2 linked regions of the Methanothermobacter thermautotrophicus str. Delta H genome follow. The main gene of each other region encodes a partner of the protein of the gene in region 2 in a complex. Links are inferred from orthologs where the notes say so. Each region holds a gene or a part of one and is shown on either strand. Other genes may lie near its edges. The genes, in order: tuf and MTH_RS08140.

Region 1 (6,300 bases), 590 kb from region 2 along the record:
CATCCAGTGTCCTTTTACCTATCATTACAATCACCGTTAACCAACGACCATCATGGGCTTTGTGGCTGATTTAAGAACCTTCCTTGTTATGCTTCCGGATATTATGCGGTCAAGGCCGTGTTTGCCTGAGCTGCCCATTACAACGAGGTCCACGTCCTCGTCCTCCATGACCTCGAGGATCACCTCTGCGGGGTTACCCTCAAGTATAACCGTATCAAGGCGGGTTTCTGTCATGTGGCCCAGCTCCTGTTGAGAGCTGAATTCCTCCTTGAGGATGGATATTGCCTTCTCTGCCTGTTTTTTCAGTATCTCCTCAAGGCGTCTGCTGATATCCTCGTCCCAGATTTTCCTGTAGGACGTGTCAACTACACTTATGGCCAGTATGTCTGCCCCGCTCATCCCTGCTATGTGGAATGCGTGCCGGGTTGCCTTCCTGGCGTCCCCTGAGCCGTCTGTGGGTATCAGTATTCGCCGGTACACCTCTACACCCCTTCGCTTCCAAGGATTATTGAGTCGTCTGCTGAGTTCTGGAGTGCTATACTGAAACCTGGCTCTGCACCTATGACCAGGGTCTCCTTCCCGTTCTCCTTGGCTATGTTTATGAGGGGGAGGAAGTCAGCGTTCCTTGTCATAATTGCAACCACATCGATGTTGGGGTTGTGTATGAGTTCAAAGGCTTCAACTGCGAGCTGAACATCCACATCACCCGCAACTATCATGGGTGAGAAGCCCTGGTTCACAACGGCCTCTATCAGCTTATCTGAGGCGTACTGGTTCAGCAGCACCTTTCCTACCTTGAGGTTTCCCCTGTCAAAGAGGAGGTTCTTTACAAATTCAAGATCTGAACAGAATTCCTTTCTGAGCATGTTTGGACCATCAACAAGGAGCCCAAGACTCTTTTTATCTTTTCTGCTGTTGTTTATTATCACAAAGTTATCGTCATTATCCATTTCATCAGTTCCTCTCTTTAACTTTTAATACCCTTATGTATCTAAAAACTTATATAGTTATGTGGTGCTGTTGAGAAAGAGTTTAGATGTTATTTTATTAGGGCCTGAGGGCGGATTCAAGGAAAACCTCAAGGTCCTCCCAGAACCTGTCCCTGCTGATATTCCTGGCCTCCAGGACCATCCTGGATGTGAAATCAAGGTTCAGGGCGTTTATGGCCAGTGTATGGATGTATATGGATAGCTCCACAGGGTCGAGGTCGCTGCGGATGCTTCCGTCATTCATGCCCTCCATTATGGCCTCAACCATGAGCCTCCACATTCCGGTACGGAGGTCCACTATCTCCCGCGCATCCTCACTTTCACTCAGCTCGAACCTCTCGGTGCCACTGTAGCAGTATATCCTGAAGTAGTCGGGGTGTTCCTTTGAGAAGCTGTAGAGGGCCTCCACCATGGCCCTGACCTTACCGTATCCATCCGTGTCAAGCTCCAGGCACCTTCTGTACATGCTGTGGAGTATGCGGACACCGTAGAGGTTCACTGCGAAGAAGAGGGATTCCTTGTTTTTGAAGTAGTAGTAGAGGAGGGCCTTGTTGACCTCTGCCTCCTCGGCTATCTCATCCATGGTCACTCTGTCGTATCCCCGTGCAAAGAATGCCTTCTCTGCCGCCCTTATTATCTGTTCACGTCTCCGTTCACGTTCACGTTCGCGTCTTGATGGGGCCATGTGGATTCACCATTCAGTATCTCTATGAATATCTGTTCCGGTATTTTAAAACATTTTGCACCGGAAGATTTATATGTCATTAACTACAAGTTAAATTTTAACCGAAAGTTAAAAATTAACTGACGGTTAAAGAGGTGTTTCTTATGGTTGAAAAGAAACCCGTACCTGAAGACTGGCCACACATAGTTGGGGACTATGTGGTTGGTGATGAAGAAAGCCCGGTTGCGGTTGTCACCCTCGGGTCACACATGGAAGATGAACCCGTGAAGGCGGGTGCTGCAATTTCAGGTCCACTTCACACAGAGAACCTTGGGATAGAGAAGGTTGTTGGGAACGTTATTGCAAACCCCAACCTGCGCTTCCTTGTTGTATGCGGTGCAGAGGTAATGGGGCACATCACAGGGCAGACCATGAAGGCCCTCCACAGCAATGGTGTAGACCTGGAAACAGGGAGGATCATCGGTGCAACCGGTGCAATACCCTACATTGAGAACATGCCGGAGGAGGCCATAGAGAGGTTCCGGAGACAGGTTGAACTGGTGGACATGGTTGATGTTGAGGATCCAGATTCAATAGCTGCAAGGATCCAGGAATGTGTGGTTCATGACTCCGGTGCAATGGAAGAGGAACCCCTCATTTTAAAGGTTCCAGAGATAGGAAAAGGGGATTCAGAAGAAAACACCTGATTATTTTTTTTAAGGGTCTGACCGCCACCAGAAGGCGGTCACTTCCTCCTATTTTCACGCCGGGACTGGGATTTGAACCCAGGAGGAGCAAAGCTCCACAAGATTTCCAGTCTTGCGCCTTACCTGGCTAGGCTATCCCGGCAGAACAGTTAGATTTCAGTTCAGAAAAAAGTTTTTTTAAGCGCCGGGACTGGGATTTGAACCCAGGCGGAGAGAATCTCCACGGGATCTCAAGTCCCGCGCCTTACCTGGCTAGGCTATCCCGGCAGTATCAGATAAAAGAGATTGATAAACTCTTATTTATATAGTTTTTGGTGGTGAATTTAGTTAGAGGGGTTTACACCCCAGTTAACTTTTGAGTTCAATTTCAATGCTGACATTGTCAGGCACATTGACCTTCATGACCTGACGCATGGCCCTTTCATCGGCCTCTATACCCACAAGCCTCTTGTGGATCCTCATCTCCCATTTCTCCCAGGTAGCGGTTCCCTCACCATCCGGGGATTTCCTTGTTGGAACCACGAGCCTCTTTGTTGGGAGGGGGATTGGGCCTGACATGTCCACGCCTGTCCTTTCAGCAATCTTCTTGAGCTGGTCACAGACGTATGCCAGTTTTTCAGGGTCTGTCCCTGTCAGTTTAATCCTTGCTTTGTGCATTTAAATCCTCCTGTAAAAAAGGGAAGAGGTGGGTTTATTTTGCTGGTACGAGGTCTATGCACATTCCAGCAGCCACTGTCTGTCCCATGTCCCTTATGGCGAATCTTCCCATGTGTGGGATGTCCTTTATCTTCTCGATGACCAGTGGCTTGGTTGGTTTGACCTTCACAACAGCAGCGTTACCTGTTTTCAGGAAGTCAGGGTTTTCCTCTTCCACCTGACCTGTGGCAGGGTTCATTTTCTGCACCAGTTCAAGGAAGGTACAGGCAACCTGTGCTGTGTGGCAGTGGAATACAGGTGTGTAACCCACTGTTATGACACCAGGGTGCTGGAGAACAACGATCTGTGCTGTGAACTCCTTGGCAACCTTTGGTGGGTTGTCAAGGTGTCCTGCAACGTCTCCCCTTCTGATGTCGTTTTTACCGACACCCCTGACGTTGAAACCTATGTTGTCACCGGGTTCTGCCTGTTCGATCATTTCGTGGTGCATTTCGATTGATTTAACCTCTCCACTTACACCTGCTGGTTCGAATATGACGTTTTCACCCTTCTTGAGGACACCGGTCTCGACACGTCCCACTGGAACTGTACCGACACCTGTGATGGAGTAGACGTCCTGTATAGGTATCCTCAGTGGAAGGTCCACAGGTTTTTCAGGTGCTTCAAGGTCGTCGAGGGCTTCAACGAGTGTTTTACCCTTGTACCATGGGGTGTTTTCGCTCTTTGATGTTATGTTGTCCCCTTCAAAGGCGGAGAGTGGGATGAATTCAACGTCGCTTGGCTTGTAACCCACGGTTTTGATGAGGGCTGCAACCTCATCCTTGAGGGCGTTGAATTTCTCTTCGTCGTAGTTGACGAGGTCCATCTTGTTGATTGCGACTATGAGCTGGTTTATACCAAGTGTCCTTGATAGGAACACGTGTTCCTTGGTCTGAGGCATTACACCGTCGTCAACTGCGACAACAAGGACTGCTGCGTCTGCCTGGGACGCACCTGTGATCATGTTTTTAACGAAGTCACGGTGTCCAGGGCAGTCCACGATTGTGAACTCGTACTTGTCTGTTTCGAATTTGGCGTGTGCAAGGTCGATTGTAACTCCCCTTTCCCTTTCCTCGGAGAGCCTGTCCATGACAAACCTGAACTTGTCCTCACCTTCAGCTAACTGCTGCTCGGCGATTGCTCCGGCCTGCAGGAGCAGGTGTCCCACTAGTGTGGATTTTCCGTGGTCTACGTGTCCAATAAACGCCAGGTTCATGTGTTCTTTTTCTTTAGCCATAATATACCTCCATATATGATGGTTTAGCCTGATTTTTTAGATCCAGCAAATGGGCATGCTGTTTGTCTAAGGTAATTTCCTATATTCTTTTTAATTATATAAGTTTAATGGGGTTAACCCAGGTAGTGGTCTGCCCTGTAAGGTTCAGGACTGAGACCCTTCCTGGTCCTTACCTCCCTTGTTATGGTGTGCTGCAGTTCATTTGGAAGTCTCTCGAATCCAGCGTTCTCTGTTGACCAGAGACATCGTCCCTCGGTGGCTGACCTGATATCACCTGCGAATCCGAACATCTCTGCCACCGGTACAGTGGATTCAACGGTTACCATGTCACCCTCCTGGGTCATGTTGACGATCTGTCCGCGCCTGTTCTGTATCTCACGTGTTGCGCTTCCCATGTAATCCTGTGGCACGTTGATGAATACCTTCTGTATGGGTTCAAGGAGCACTGGCTCCGCAGACATCATGGCACCGAAGATACCCTTCCTTATGGCTGGAAGTACCTGTGCGGGACCCCTGTGGACAGCGTCCTCGTGGATCTTGGCGTCCATGAGTTTTATTTTAACCCCCATGACCTTCTCCTTGGCGACTGGACCGTTGTCCATTGCACTCTCAAATCCATCCATGAGGAGTTCCTTGATCTCATCGAGGTACTGGATACCACGGGTCATGTTGATGAATAGGTTCTTTTCATAGACATCCCAGACCCTTCTGGCCTCCTCCTTGTCCATACCTGCCTCAATGAAGTTCTTGGCCATCTCCTTGCCCTTGACACGGCCCTCCTTTATCTTACCTTCCTGTATCGCCTGCATCACTGATGCTTCAACCGGTTCAATTTCTATGTAGAAGCGGTTGTGTTTGTTGGGTGATTTACCCTCAACTGGTCCTGCGGTACCTGCAACGGTCTCCCTGTAGACGACTATTGGTTCGGATGTCTCTATCTCAACACCCTTCTCGTTGATCCTGTAGGCTATGATCTCGAGGTGGAGTTCACCCATACCTGAGATGAGGTGTTCACCGGTCTCCTCGTTTATCTCAACCCTTACGGTTGGGTCCTCCTTACCCACCTGTCTGAGCACCTCTATGAGTTTTGGGAGGTCCTTGGTGTTTTTGGCCTCAACTGCAACTGTAACCACAGGTTCGGAGATGTGTTCAAGACCCTCGAAGGCCTTTATCTTCCTGCCGGTGTCGCAGATTGTTTCACCTGCAACTGCATTCTTGGCACCGGTTATGGCCACGATGTTACCTGCCGGGACCTTGTCGGTGTTAACCCTCTCTGGTCCCATGTAGACACCGACCTGCTGGACACGTGCCTTGCTGTGGGAACCCACAAGGAAGACCTCGCTTCCCTTCTCTATTGCTCCGCCGTAGACCCTTCCGGTAGCGACTTCCCCTGCATGTTTGTCTATACTCACATCGGTCACCATAACCGCCAGGGGACCTTCAGGGTCTGTTTTGAGCATGGCCTGTCCCTCTTCACTTTCAAGGTCCCCTGACCATATTATTGGAACCCTGTAGGCCTGGGACTCGGCCGGGCTTGGGAGGTGTTCAACAACCATTCCCAGGAGGACCTGGTGCAGTGGCACCTTCTGGGCCAGTTCCTTCTGGTTGTCCTCTGTGCAGTACTTGTAGATGTCGTTGAAGTTTATGCCTGTCTCCTGCATTATCGGGACGTTTATGGCCCAGTTGTGATAGGCTGAACCGAAGGCAACACTTCCATCCTCAACACGAACCTGCCATTTATCCCTGAACTCCTCAGGGGCCATGTTCTTGATGAGTTTGTTTGCATTAGCTATGATCTTCACGAACCTCTCCTGGAGTTCACTGGCGTCCAGTTTCAGTTCGTTTATGAGCCTGTCAACCTTGTTGATGAATAGGACGGGCCTCACATTTTCCTTGAGGGCCTGCCTTAGCACGGTTTCTGTCTGGGGCATTATGCCCTCAACGGCGCATACGACAACAACTGCACCGTCCACGGCCCTCATGGCCCTTGTAACGTCCCCCCCGAAG
Region 2 (6,187 bases):
TTGTACTGGGGTATGAGGTCTCCCTCAATTATCTCAACGTCCTTTAAATCAACCCGTGGAGAGGCTGGTTTTGGCTTGGGCTTCTCAAGTACCTTTTCGACCTTGAATTCCGATTCCGCCTGCCTCTCCTTCCTTTCCTCACGGGGTGGTTCTTCCTCATCCGCTGCAAATTCCCCGAGGATCTCCTTCAGAATTTCCTTCCGCTTATCCCTCATAGTACTCAACCTTTAATATGTGGAGGATAATATTTAAGTGTATGTCAGCAAGGTGTCCCGTCTGTGGGGAGGACCTCCCTGCCTACAGGGGCGGTGTTGATATTTACGGCCCCTGCGATGGGTGCATTGACCCCCACCTGAGTAAGTTCAGACCCGTTAAGGGCGTATCCGGTTCAGTTCTCAGGTTTTGTAAATGCGGCCGGAGGCATCTTGACGCTGTCATGGCCCATGTCGCAGGGATTATGATAAGGGAGGGATGTGTACCTGAAGATGCCAGACTCAGGGATATCGGGGCTCCCCTGATAACTCCAGCTTTACCCCTTGAATCTGCACCATTCCTTCCAGAGCGCTCTCTTGTTATTTTATCACCCCATGTTGATAAAGGAACCGCTGAAACAATCATGGAAGACGTTCCAGAGGTCAAGGGTGTTTTAAGGGGTGATATGCGCACTGTTCCCGGGATGATGGACTCCGGCACCAGACCCCATGTATATGAGCTCCTTGCGGGTTGCGATATGAGGTGTGACATCATTGAAACACCTTCCGGAGCTCTATCAATATACAGGAGGCAGAGCAGACTCCACATAGAGTTTTCATCCGGAAAGAACCTTAAGATTCAGACTGCTGCACGTGAGATACTCTCACTGCGCCCTGAGAATGTGCTGGATGCAACATGCGGCCCGGGAACCCTGGGGATATTCTCCCTTATGGCCGGTGCCCGGAACGTTGTATTCAATGATATCTGGAGGGAAGCCTGTGAGATGACCCGACTGAACCTGAGGGTCAATGGATTCCATGAAGGGTTCAGGGTCTACAACCGTGATATAAGGGAACTGCCAGATCTCATTGATGAGAGGTTTGAACTCTGCATCGTGGACCCCTTCCCTGGTGTTGATCCCCGCGAATTTATTGATGCTGCAAAGAGACTTGCAGAAAACACCCTTCTGATAAGATAAATCTGATGCTGAATACACTCTAGATACCCATGTAGACCGCCACTGCCGGGATAACAAGTACACCCATGAGATGGGATTTACTTGTACCGGTACAGTGGGGTATTAGTTCCGAAGGACGTTGATGCTATAAGTGCCAGGGCAATGAATGGTATGCTGGCCCCCTCCATGACTGCAAAAACGAATACGGATGCCGTCATGAAGAGCATGACCACCAGTGAAATTTTTCCGTAATTGATTCCTGAGAGATTGGCGCAGAGATAATCAGCAGCCCTGATGGATATTACAGCCGCCAGAGATACCGCCAGGAGGGAGGCTGATATGAAAAGGAAGATGTGGCCGGCGTCGATATCCTGCATGATCTGGGATATATAGACAGCAATGCCGCTTCTGGGGTTTCCAATTATGTAGAGTGTCAGCAGGGAAAAGAGGGCATCCGAGGTGTTAAGGCATGAAAGTGCAGTTATGAAGTCCCCCGGTGAATCCTCTCCTCCCGAACCCGTGAGGGAACATGCTATCATACCGCCCTGGGCGGGTCCAAAACCTGGTAGGAATCCCAGAAGGACGGATGCAAGTCCACCTGCAAGAACAGACCTGGCGGTGCCACCATCAAACTCTGTGAATGGCTCTATTTCCTGCTCAGGTAGATATGATCCCGAACTGAAACTGTAGACCATGGTGCTGAGACCGAAGAAACCTGTGAACAGGGTCATCAGACCAAGTCCCGGGGATATTGGGGCCTGGAAAATAATCCAACCCATCGCCCCTGAGAAAAGAAAGAGTATAACTGCCCAGAGCAGTGTTTCAAAATTCCTGCTGAGCTTAAGCATCATGTAACCCGAAACAAGTATGAGGATTAACCAGATGTGTGGTCTGATAAATCCATAGAGGGGTGGTAACGCCAGGAGGAGAAATGGTAAAAGGATTATGGTCAGCAGGATTCCGCCAACACCACCAACTGTTGCAGCCCTTATTGCCTCACCAGCCCTCCCCTCAAGAACCATACGGTGCCCCGGGAGAACTGATAGAGCTGTTGCCTCATCTGGAACCCCCAGCAGGGTTGAGGGTATGAACTCAAGGAGGGCGTGGGTTACAGAGAGTGATAATAAAAAAACAGCCAGAACCTCCTCCGGGAGGAAACCCAGAATCTGGCCTGATGCTGCGAAAATGAACGCCCCAACGGTATTAACATGGATACCCGGGATCAGACCCGTCAATGCACCGGTTATGACTCCAAGAAGACAGGCAAAAAGGATTTCAATTATCCCCATCACCTGAGATGATCTGAAGTGTGTAAGAAAGGCTTTAAGATCACATCAGCCTTCTTACATCACTAACCTGCTGCAATACAGGAAAGGCAAGATCACATCAGCCTTCTTACATCAGTAACCTCTATATTGCTGACACCCTCAATCCCGGAAAGGCTCTCCTCAGCAGCCTCTGTTCCGCCCTCGGCGTCACCAACAACAACCATAACATTGAGGGCCACGAGACCGAATGCTATGGGTTCCTCGTCTATTTTGTGAAGTTCTGTACCCTCAGGTATTCTTTCCTGGATCTCCTTTTTAAGGGCCTCAAGATCAACATCAGGGCTCTCAGGCATCACCTTTATGGTGGCTACTACATCTCCCATAATAATACCTCCCTAGAAAGTATTAAATTAATACTGATTTATATATTTTTCCTATGGTCCCTCGAATCCACACTTGCACCTGTAGGTGTGGCCGAAGGTCCTGCACTTCTGGCACCTGTAGATCATTTCACCGCACATTGGGCATTCAAATTTCACATAGGTCTCAACCAGAGGTATCTCCTGTTTACAGGATGTGCATTCCATCTTGGTCATCTAATCACCTCTTATAACTGTACATACACATTCCGAAGCACCTGCCCTTAAAATGGACAGCACCCTGGAGGGATATTTCCCATTTACAACATAACAATCAGATTTCAGTTCAATCAGAAGTTCAGGTAGTGCTTCATCCACTGATGTCTCACCAAAAGATAGTAAGTCTTTAGCACTTATATCATTTATAAGTTTAGCATCACTGGCAGGTGGCCTCTCAGTGTATATACCATCTACATCTGTTGCTATTAAAAGTTTCGCTTTCAGCATATGGGCGATCATGAGTGAGAGGGAATCAGAGGTAACCCTCCATGAGTGTTCAGCAGGGTCAGTGTAACGCAGAAGCCCCGAAGGAAGTATAACGGGGGTTAAACCCCTCTTGATAGCTTCTCTGCAATCTGTAACAGTCCTCACAGGGACTGCGGATTCCACAAGATCTGAAATGAGCCTTCCAGTTATGTCCATGCACATTATGGCTGCCTCATGATTTGCAGTATCAGAAAAACCGAATTTCCTATCATGGTATCGCACCATATCTGCAAAGGCACCCCCACCACAGACCACAGCCGCACCGGTACCCTCAAGGCTCTCAAGGAGGGCTGCGGCATGTTCTGGAAAAAGGCTTCCACCTATCTTAACAACCCACTCCATGGTAAACACCTGATTAATCTGCTGGAAGGACCTCACAGCTAAAGCAGCTTCAGATCACCTGTTATTTTATCTATCTTCTCATCGTCATCGGGGCCTATCCCAAGGCAGGTTATGGTGCCGGCTGGTATCTGGGTGTGTCCCGCATCCCTCACCAGGTAGTTTGAGATTCCCGCCTCCTTAACAGCCCTGTATATCTCAAGCAGTTCATCAAGACTATTCACAGAAACAATGACCTTCTTTGAGCCTTCAAGTTCCCATTTTCTTATTTTATCCTCTTCAGTCCTTTTAAATGATCCTATGGAAGCATGACAGGCCTGGGCTGCTATTTTACCCTTCCCCATCTTCAGATCGGATCTCACTATTATGACCTGTTTCATTTTCCCACCACTGGGTTCTATCTTCCTTACCGCTAATAATGATTTCCAAGCTGAGGAAACGGGAAGCTACCAGCAACCATCTGATGCACATGTTAACCATCATGATCCTTACACAGCAACCGGTGTGTGTTAGTGTTACAGTGAAATTCTCCGAGGCTGAGTGATATAGAATCATGATATGGATGCAAAAAAGAGCCGAAAAAACGATAAATTTAAATACTATTGAGTTAAATATAGAACTGAGGTGATATTATGGCCGAATTACCCATAGCACCAGTTGGGAGAATCATAAAAAATGCCGGTGCCCAGAGAATAAGCGACGACGCAAGGGAAGCACTTGCAAAGATTCTGGAAGAAAAAGGCGAAGAAATAGCAAAAGAAGCTGTTAAACTTGCAAAGCACGCCGGCAGAAAAACTGTTAAAGCATCAGACATAGAACTGGCCGCTAAAAAGTTATAGACGGTCATATATTTCTTATTTTTAATTTTTTCACCGCCTTTTTCCTTCAGAGGGGATGCGTTTCCCTCCTTGTTTAAGTAACCTTATTAACCGGAGAAACCATAATCATTCCAGGACTGATTTTTTCATCCCGGTATCCATGGTGATAAAATTGACCAGAATCTCAATACTCGATCATGATAGGTGTCAGCCAAAGAAATGCAACTACGTCTGCATAGAATACTGTCCAGGCGTGAGGATGGATGAGGACACAATAACAATCGACGAAAAGACAAAGAAGCCCATAATATCCGAGGAGCTGTGCTCGGGATGCGGTATATGCACAAAGAGATGTCCTTTCAAGGCAATAAGTGTTATCAACCTCCCGGAGGCACTTGAAAACCCTGTGCACCGTTACGGGCAGAACCAGTTTGAACTCTTTGGGATTCCAGCAGTCACCTCCGGAGACGTTGTTGGACTAATAGGGCCCAACGGTATCGGTAAATCCACCATCGTAAGGATACTGTCAGGGGAACTGCGGCCGAACCTGGGTGACTTCCAGGACCCTCCGGGCTGGGACGAAATAATAAACCATTTCAGGGGGTCCCAGCTCCAGAATTACTTCCAGAGACTGAGTAAAGGAGAAATAAGTGTTGTCCATAAGCCCCAGATGGTAGACAGGATCCCCCGCTATGTTAAGGGGAAGGTTGAGGATCTTCTAACAGGTATAGACTCGGACAGGACCGATGAGGTCATTGAAACCCTCGAGATACGGGAAATAATGGGCAGGGAGATTTCAAACCTCAGCGGAGGGGAGCTCCAGAGTGTGGCCATTGCAGCCGCGGCACTGAGGGAGGCAGACTTCTACTACTTCGACGAACCAACATCCTGGCTTGACGTTAGGCAGAGGCTCAATGCAGTAAAGGTAATAAGGTCCCTTGCAGAGGCAGGTAAGTCTGTCATGGTGATAGAGCATGACATGGCCGCCCTCGATGCAATGTCAGACTACGTCCATATCCTCTACGGTAAACCCGGTGCCTACGGGGTCGTATCCAACCGGAGGGGCGTGCGTGTCGGTATCAACACATACATAAGGGGCTTCCTAAGGGAGGAGAATGTCAGATTCCGTAAACATGAGATAGAATTCAAGGTGAAACCCCCAAGGGTCGGGGAGGCGGGTGACATACTTGCAGAGTACACAGCCCTCAGCAGGGCATACCCTGAATTTAAACTTGATGTGGATGAGGGCACCATTTACCTCAATGAGGTGATCACGGCCTTCGGACCCAACGGTATAGGTAAAACAACCTTCGCCAAGATCCTTGCAGGTGTTGAAAAACCAGATGAGGGGAAGGTTAAAAAGAAGATAAAGATATCCTACAAGCCACAGTACCTCTCATCAGACTACACAGGAACCGTTGAGGAATTTCTCTATGCAAACGCCCCATCATATGGTTCAAATCTCTTCAAAAGCGAGATCATGAGGCCCTTCAACCTGGAGGAGATACTTGATAAACCTGTGAGTGGGCTGAGTGGTGGTGAGCTGCAGCGCCTTGCTGTTGCGGTTGCACTCTCCAGAGAAGCTGATCTCTATGTTCTTGACGAGCCGACAGCCTTCCTTGACGTTGAACAGCGCCTGATGGCTGCCAAGGCCATAAGGAGGATCATTGAGGGGAGTAATTCCTCTGCAATGATCATAGACCATGA

The links.
Region 1: the proteins of MTH_RS08140 (region 2) and tuf are in contact, whole or in part, in a crystal structure (PDB 7CSL), measured with the Pyrococcus horikoshii proteins. The link is inferred for Methanothermobacter thermautotrophicus str. Delta H from one-to-one orthologs. Residues at the interface, in WP_010884146.1 of Pyrococcus horikoshii: Phe4, Leu6, Val7, Val9, Arg11, Met13, Pro14, Thr15, Asp16, Pro17, Leu38, Ala39, Lys40, Glu44, Pro45, Ile46, Ala47, Phe48, Gly49, Leu50, Tyr56, Leu58, Arg60, Asp61, Glu62, Glu63, Tyr65, Ser66, Phe67, Asp68; in WP_010885563.1 of Pyrococcus horikoshii: Val16, Lys20, Ser21, Lys62, Arg65, Glu66, Arg67, Gly68, Val73, Ala74, His75, Ile88, Asp89, Ala90, Pro91, Gly92, His93, Asp95, Phe96, Lys98, Asn99, Gly103, Ala104, Asp227, Val228, Tyr229, Ile231, Val234, Val237, Val239.

The regions. Positions count from the first base shown.
Region 1 is NC_000916.1:964,304-970,603, reverse strand. What follows is about bases 2,173-4,973. They hold tuf (translation elongation factor EF-1 subunit alpha), read right to left. Parts: upstream 4,294-4,973; coding sequence 3,052-4,293; downstream 2,173-3,051. Other genes in these bases: MTH_RS05010 (elongation factor EF-2), read right to left, coding at 4,407-4,973; rpsJ (30S ribosomal protein S10), read right to left, coding at 2,709-3,017; mtrA (tetrahydromethanopterin S-methyltransferase subunit A), read left to right, coding at 2,173-2,360. In the rest of the region: MTH_RS05055 (transcriptional regulator), read right to left, coding at 1-25; MTH_RS05050 (universal stress protein), read right to left, coding at 37-480; MTH_RS05045 (TIGR00288 family NYN domain-containing protein), read right to left, coding at 483-950; MTH_RS05040 (TetR/AcrR family transcriptional regulator), read right to left, coding at 1,048-1,674; more of mtrA, read left to right, coding at 1,818-2,172; more of MTH_RS05010, read right to left, coding at 4,974-6,300. UniProt on the Methanocaldococcus jannaschii protein: GTP hydrolase that promotes the GTP-dependent binding of aminoacyl-tRNA to the A-site of ribosomes during protein biosynthesis.
Region 2 is NC_000916.1:1,551,969-1,558,155, reverse strand. What follows is about bases 1,167-3,854. They hold MTH_RS08140 (elongation factor 1-beta), read right to left. Parts: upstream 2,802-3,854; coding sequence 2,532-2,801; downstream 1,167-2,531. Other genes in these bases: pth2 (aminoacyl-tRNA hydrolase), read right to left, coding at 3,704-3,854; MTH_RS08130 (delta 1-pyrroline-5-carboxylate synthetase), read right to left, coding at 3,015-3,665; MTH_RS08135 (zinc finger domain-containing protein), read right to left, coding at 2,853-3,014; MTH_RS08145 (tripartite tricarboxylate transporter permease), read right to left, coding at 1,249-2,439; MTH_RS08150 (50S ribosomal protein L11 methyltransferase), read left to right, coding at 1,167-1,171. Also shown: MTH_RS08155 (CpaF family protein), read right to left, coding at 1-215; more of MTH_RS08150, read left to right, coding at 257-1,166; more of pth2, read right to left, coding at 3,855-4,042; histone HmtA2, read left to right, coding at 4,295-4,501; MTH_RS08115 (ribosome biogenesis/translation initiation ATPase RLI), read left to right, coding at 4,653-6,187. UniProt on the Methanocaldococcus jannaschii protein: Promotes the exchange of GDP for GTP in EF-1-alpha/GDP, thus allowing the regeneration of EF-1-alpha/GTP that could then be used to form the ternary complex EF-1-alpha/GTP/AAtRNA.